2 regions of the Cupriavidus sp. MPR-AND1C genome follow, and region 1 is predicted to be linked to the other one. Evidence: predicted binding sites of a transcription regulator. Region 1 holds the regulator's gene; the other holds the start of a gene.

Region 1 (3,203 bases):
CCGGATCGACGGCCGCCCCGGAAACGTCCAGCGTGCGCGTCAGCAGCCCCCTGTCGGCCCAGGTGCGCGAGATCGGCGCGCGCATGGTGGAAGACCATGACGACGATATCGACACCGCCAAGGTCGAAGAGATCCGTCAGGCCATCTCCGAAGGCCGCATCAAGATCGACCCAAGCAAGATCGCCGACGGGCTGCTCGCGTCCCTGCGCGAACTCAACGGCGGCGCCTGACACCGCGGCTTGCTACGGGCCGCATCGCCAACCCCACCCTAAGATAGGCAAGCCATGAGCCAGTCCCTGATCCAGAACCTGCGCCGCGAAACCGAGCTCGCGCAAGCGTTCGCCACCGTACTAGGCGAAGAAAGAAGCCTGATTAAGGCCGGCGATTACCAGGCCCTTGCCGGGCTGCTGGAACGCAAGGTGGAACTGGCCGGATTGCTGGGCGCCCTGACGCGCGCGCGCGAGGCGCAGATGGGCGCCCTGGGGATTCGCACCGGCGCGGGCGGCCAGCTGTTCGGGCGCCAGATCGATCCGTCGGTGGAAGCCGCATGGCGGACGCTGGTGTTTGCGGCACGCACTGCAAGCGACGCCAATGCGCTGAATGCCGCGGTTGTGGATGCGCATCTCGAATTCACCGAGGAAGCGATCCTGGCATTGCGGCAACGGGGTGACAACACGACTCTGTATGGGCGCGACGGGCGCGCGCAGACCGGGCCGCAAGGGGTCAGTCTGGCAACGGGTTGAATTAAGCAGCAGTTGAGCCGGGTAGATTGTGGCGTCTCGTTCTTGCGAGTGCCCGCCCTCTCCCCCGGCCCCTCTCCCACAAGTGGGAGAGGGGAGCAAACCAGCGGGAACAGAAGACGATTCGGTGTAGCCGCGCGACCGGCCACCAGGCGGTGAACACCCCAGCGCGATGCGAAGCGGTCTGTTGACGTTGAAGTTAAGCCGCAGCTGCGAAGCGACTACGGCCCCCCCTCACCGAAACCCAACCGTAACCTCATTGGCCTGCCCGATCAAAACCGGCGTGAGCGGCCCCTTCCCCGGCACCTGAAAAGCAAACACAAAGCCCTTGGCGGCGTCATCCCCGCTAAACGCCTCGGTCAGTCCTTCAGCCCCCGAGAGCAATACACATCGTTGCGCATTGCATAGGTAAGCCTGCAGTTCATTCGGCGGCGTACGCGAGAAGCGATAGCGCCACCGCACCGTCGTGATCGCGCCCTGAGCCTGCGGCAAGTAGCCGGTCGGTGAAATCGGGACGGAAATGGTGCGCAAGCCTTTGCAGTACAGCGCGGGCCCGTTCACCGAGGCCGACCAGCTATGCAGCGTCTGCCCACCAGGCGCTGCCAGTGCCGGCCAGCACCCCACGGCCAGCGCCGCCGCGGCGAAGCGTTTGGGCCAGCCGCTCACAGCAACCCGCGCAACTGCGAACGCAGCCGTGTAATCGCCTGGCTACGGATCTGGCACACGCGCGACTCGGTGACTTCCAGCACCGCGCCGATTTCCCGCAGGTTCAGCTCCTGGTCATAGCACAGCGACAGTACCAGCTTCTCCCGCTCGGGCAGGCGCTCGATGGCACGGATCAGCGCTTCGCGCATGCCGCTTTCCATCAGCACCGTGAGGGGATTGCCGTCATCGCTCACGCTCAGGTGCCGGTCCAGGAAGTCTTCTTCGCCGGAGCGCTCGAAGTCTTCATAGTGCAGCAACTGGCAGCCATAAACCTCGTTGAGCAGCGTCTGGTATTCGTCGAGCGGCAGCTCCAGCTCCTGCGCCACTTCGGAATCGAGCGGCGCACGGCCTAGCGTTTGCTCCAGGCCGCGCACGGTGCGCTCGATCCGCCGCGTGAACTGGCGCAGGCTGCGCGACTGCCAGTCGTTGGCGCGCACCTCGTCGAGCATGGCGCCGCGGATGCGCTGGCTGGCGTAGGTCTCGAAACGCGCACCGTGGGTGTCTTCGTAGCGCTTGGCGGCGTCAAGCAGGCCGATCATGCCGGCCTGGATCAGATCATCGAGTTGCACGCTGGCAGGCAGCTTGGCTGCCAGTTGCAAGGCGATGCGACGCACCAGCGACGCATGCGCCGTCACGGTATCAGTCTGCTCGAGCTTTCCCTGAATCGTATACATGGTGGAATTCTCGTGAGTCCTAGCTTGCAGGTCCCGGCGCTTAAGCCAGGGCCGTGGCCGTCGGCGCCATCGGCACCGACAGGGTTGAACGGGGATCGGCGGACATTGGCCAGCTGGCAATGCCCGTGGCAATTCGGCGTAATGCGGCGGTGGCGGGCGCTGCCGGAAAGGCCTCGACCACGCAACGGCCCAATGCGGTACTGCGCTCAACCAGCGGATCGTGCGGCAGGCTGCCCGCGGGGCTGGCCTCAACGCCAAGGTACTGGCTGGCGGTACGGGCCAGGTTGCCCAGCACCGCACTGGCGGCGGCGTCCCCGGCGGCGGCATTGATCACCAGGTGGAAACGCCGGCAAGCGTAAAGGTGATTGAGCTGCTTGATGCAGGCGTATGCGGCTTTGATCGAGGCCGGCTCCGCGCGCAGCACCACGATGAGGTTGTGCGCCGCGCCAGCCATTTGCGACAAGCCGCCATCCGCATCGCTGCGGGCGTCGCTAAGCACGGTGCGAAACGACTTGAGCAACTGCAGGTCGCCATTGGCCTGGGGGCTGCCCGGCAGCACGGCGATGGTGCCCGCGGGACGCTTGCCGAGCGCGGCATCGAGCGTCACCGCACCACCCAGCACCGCGGCCAGGGTGCCTTCCGGCATGGCGCCGGCAAGCCGGGTGGCGCGGGCGCCGAAACGGTCCTCATCGACGAGCAGTACGCGTTCGCCTTGCAGGGCAAGGGCGTTGGCCAGCCCCAGTGCCACCGTGGTGGCGCCGGCACCGGCATCGCTTGCGACCACGGCAATGCGGCGTGTGGCGCGGGGCGCCAGCATGCGCCGCAGGCTTTCCGCCTGGTCGGATGCGAGTGAATTCACGGCTTATTCTCCTTGCGCCAGCGTCTCGAACACGCGGCTGCCGCTCATGCGCGCCTCGAGCACGCCGCCGGCGCCGCCCAGTTGGAACGTCTGCGGCGAGGCTTCCTGCACAATGGGCTGCGTGGCGCGGGCGCCACGGGCCGGATAGTTTTCCAGCACGTCGAGCAGGGCCAGCAGACGGCCAATGCCTTCGACCAGCACAGCGCCGCCGCAAGCCTGGCGAGT
Region 2 (3,203 bases), on a different contig from region 1:
TTCGATATCGGTTTCCCATGTCTTGTGCCCAGAGAAAAATGGCGAGGCTAGCCGCTGCGGCCGGCGCCCGCTCGCTACTTCGTGTATGAAAAGTAATAGGGACTGGTGGCGGATCGCATGATATAGCGTCCGTCGGCCTCGGTCAGCCGATAGCACGTCTGCATCGCGCTGAAATTCGGGTTGGCCATCTCCAGGCAGACCTGGCTGGTTTCCGGCTCGATGCGGTAGCGCCCGGACGAATAGCCGCGGCTGACGGAATTGGTCACATCCAGGCTGCCGCTTTCCCGGACCTGCATCCAGAGCGTAACGCCGGATGGCGCGATGGCATTGATCCTGCCAAGATGCATGAAATGGCTGGTCAGCTCGGCCCCGGTCAGTTGCCTGCCCTGCGGGCCGGATGCGGGCCGGGCCGGGGCGTAGGCCGTGGCGCCCTGGCCCGGCGGGCCAGGCGGGAGCGCCATGGCAGGCGGAGCGGCGGATGCCGTCTCGCTACGGAACTTCTGCAGCGCCAGCGCGGACCGCGCCGGCACCTCGCTGATCCATTGCGCGGGAATGGCAAAGTTGATGTTCTGCGCGTCGGTCCGCATCAGGTAGGTAATGCCGACGAGTTGCCCGTCCGTGTTGAACAGGCCGCCACCGCTGGAGCCCGGGGAGATCGGGGCGGTGGTCTGCAAGCGGACGATGCGGTCGCGCTCGTCCTTGTTCAGCGAGGAGAGCAGGCCATCGCTCAGCGTCAGCTCGTAGCCGCGCGGCGCGCCGATGGCGTAGACCTTCTGCCCCACCTTGAGCGCGGCCAGCGGCGCGATCTTTGCCGCCGGTGCGGTGAGGCCCTTGGCGCGCAGGATGCAGAGGTCGCGCTCGACATCGGCGTGCACCAGGCTGGCGCCATACGTGACCTTCTCGCGCCGGATGCTGATGGACTTGCCGCTCTTGAGCACGTGGCAGTTGGTGACCAGCTCCTCCGGCCCGATCACCACCGAGCTGCCCAGGCCGAACCGCGTGCCTTGCGCGTCGAAGACGGATACCACCCAGATGCTGGGTGATTCGCGCTCATAGAGTTCGGCCGAATCCAGCGCCAGGCAATCCGTCGAGATGCCAAAAGCCAAACACGAAATAGCGACGCTTGCCGCAATGTCTTGCGCCCGACCCATGATGTTCATTCTGGTGACTGGTTTCGCCGGATTCAGCCGCCACGCTGACGGTGCTGGCTGTCTTGCCTTTCCCGGCCAAAGCGGCCGGGTTGCTTATGATAAACGTTCCGGATGCCAAGCGGGCGGCCCGCTATCGCGGCCGCCGCGCTAAAGATTCCCGGTTGATGGCCGACAACATGGATGCTGGGAGGTGCGCCTTCCCGCTGGCTTCAATGCCAATCGTAGCTTTAACCGTAGCTTCGAACGTAACTTCAACCTCAACCTCGATCTCAACCTCGATCTCAACCTGGAAGACCATCCAATGGATATTTCCCTCGTCAGTGCGGCTAGCAACTCGGGCGGCGATCCGGTGCCCACCATGATGCTGCGCAAGTCGCTGGACCTGCAGGCTCAGAGTGTGGCAACCCTGCTGGGCTCGATGCCGCAAGTCAGCGTCCCGGCCAGCAATCCCCCTCACCTTGGCCAGAGCATCGACGTCAAGGTCTGATCCCGGCAATCCCGTAACGGAGCTGCCCGCGCCCGGGTTGACTTGACCAAACGGGTGTGGGGGGCTGAACGGCGGCGCCGGGTGGTTTCACCCCACCGCGGCCGGCGCGGCCGCGGCGGGCCGGGAGCGGGTGCCGCCCGAGGGCGAAGACACTCGTTCCAGGCGTCCGGCGTGTGCCGCTTCGGCATGGTTGCCCAAGACCTCCAGGCGCAGCAGGATGATGGGCACCGACACCAGGGCGCGTTCCAGCGCGACCAGCAACTGCCCAGCCCGCATTTGCGGCATCCGGATCTCGTAGCTCAGCATGCACTTGATTGGCGGCAGGCCGAGCGGCATCTGCCGCTCGTTGGCCGGGTACTGGCCGCAGTCGCTGGTGGCGCAGCGCATGGCCACGCGTACGTCGGGCACATCGTCCAGCCGCGCGATCACGCTCAGGCGATACAGGCGCCACCGCTGGGCGGGCGGCGCAAGGTTGACGGCTTTCATGGCAAGTTTCCTTTGTCTTTTGACTCGACGTAATCGAATCGTTCGGCGCGCCCAGGCCGTGGCCGGGGCGCACCGGGCCTTTAAAGCACGGGCCGCAAGCCGGTGGAAAGTTGCAGTTCCACCGTGGCGCCCGCCAGGTCCGCCTGGGCCTGGAGGTAGTTGAGGTAGGTCTCGTCCGCAGTGCGTTGCGCGTCCAGCAGTTCCAGCAGGGAGGCAGCACCCTGGCGGTACGACTGGCGCATGCCGTCCAGCACCCGGTCGGCATCGGCGATCACCGCGTCGCGGTAGCGTTGCAGGTTGTCCTGCGCAGCCTGGAACGCGGTGAGCGCGTTGCGCACGTCGACCTCGGTTTTCAGCTCGGCCTCGCGCAGGGCCAGCATGGCCTGCGTGACTTCCGACTCCGCCTGGATCAGCTCGCCGCGCTGCAGCCGCGACAAGGGCAGGGGAATCGATACCGACACGCCCAGCATGCGCGAGCGCGCCGTGGCATCGCCGTTGGGCTGGCCCTCGTCGTCCGTGGTGCCGCGCACGCCGGGGGTCATGGTCATCGCAAAGCTCACGCTGGGATCCACCCAGCGGTTGGCGCGCGCCAGTCCCGACTTGTCGCGGGCATTGTCCAGCGTGGCGCGGGCGATCCGGACCTCGTCGCGCGCTTCCATCGCCTGGGCGATCAGCGCGCCGCTGTCGGTGCCAGGATCGTACGGCTGGAACTCGCAAGCCAGCGGCGCGTTGCCGAAGGCCTCGGCCACGCGCACGCCAAGCTGGACGGACAGCTGTTGCATGGCGGCCTGCGCGGCGGCGCGCGCCGATCTCACCTCGGCGGTGAAGCGGTCGCGTTCGACCCGCGACTGCGACAGCTCCAGGCCGCCGATGTCGCCGGCCTTGCGGCGGATCTCGTTGGCGCGCACCACATTGGACAGAGCAGACAGCGTCGATTCCTGCCGGGCCAGGGCCTCGCGGCTGCGGCAGGCTTCGACAAAGGCTGTGGCCGATTCCTGGTACAGCGTGCGCTTGAAGCCCTGCAGGTTGGCCTCGGTCAGGCGCAGGTTGCTCTCGGCGGCGCGGATGCGCGCACCGCG

The links. Region 1 encodes FliA, which starts transcription of late flagellar genes. Its sites were predicted from a motif close to CTAAAGTTTNNNNNNNNNNNGCCGNTA; they were not measured.
Region 2: a site for FliA is predicted at 1,299-1,325, ahead of AC1RWI_RS27845 (YjfB family protein). Genes of this name have one in related genera too.

What each region holds. Positions count from the first base shown of each region.
Region 1 is NZ_JBXASU010000003.1:137,845-141,047, forward strand. Features, by position in the region: gene flgM (flagellar biosynthesis anti-sigma factor FlgM) at 1-230, shown strand, start outside; gene AC1RWI_RS03190 (flagella synthesis protein FlgN) at 285-743, shown strand; gene AC1RWI_RS03195 (flagellar protein FlhE) at 975-1,406, opposite strand; gene AC1RWI_RS03200 (RNA polymerase sigma factor FliA) at 1,403-2,119, opposite strand; gene AC1RWI_RS03205 (MinD/ParA family ATP-binding protein) at 2,160-2,978, opposite strand; gene flhF (flagellar biosynthesis GTPase FlhF) at 2,982-3,203, opposite strand, start outside.
Region 2 is NZ_JBXASU010000068.1:12,899-16,101, reverse strand. Features, by position in the region: gene AC1RWI_RS27855 (hypothetical protein) at 1-19, opposite strand, end outside; gene AC1RWI_RS27850 (S1C family serine protease) at 75-1,106, opposite strand; gene AC1RWI_RS27845 (YjfB family protein) at 1,342-1,638, shown strand; gene AC1RWI_RS27840 (hypothetical protein) at 1,726-2,124, opposite strand; gene AC1RWI_RS27835 (TolC family protein) at 2,205-3,203, opposite strand, start outside.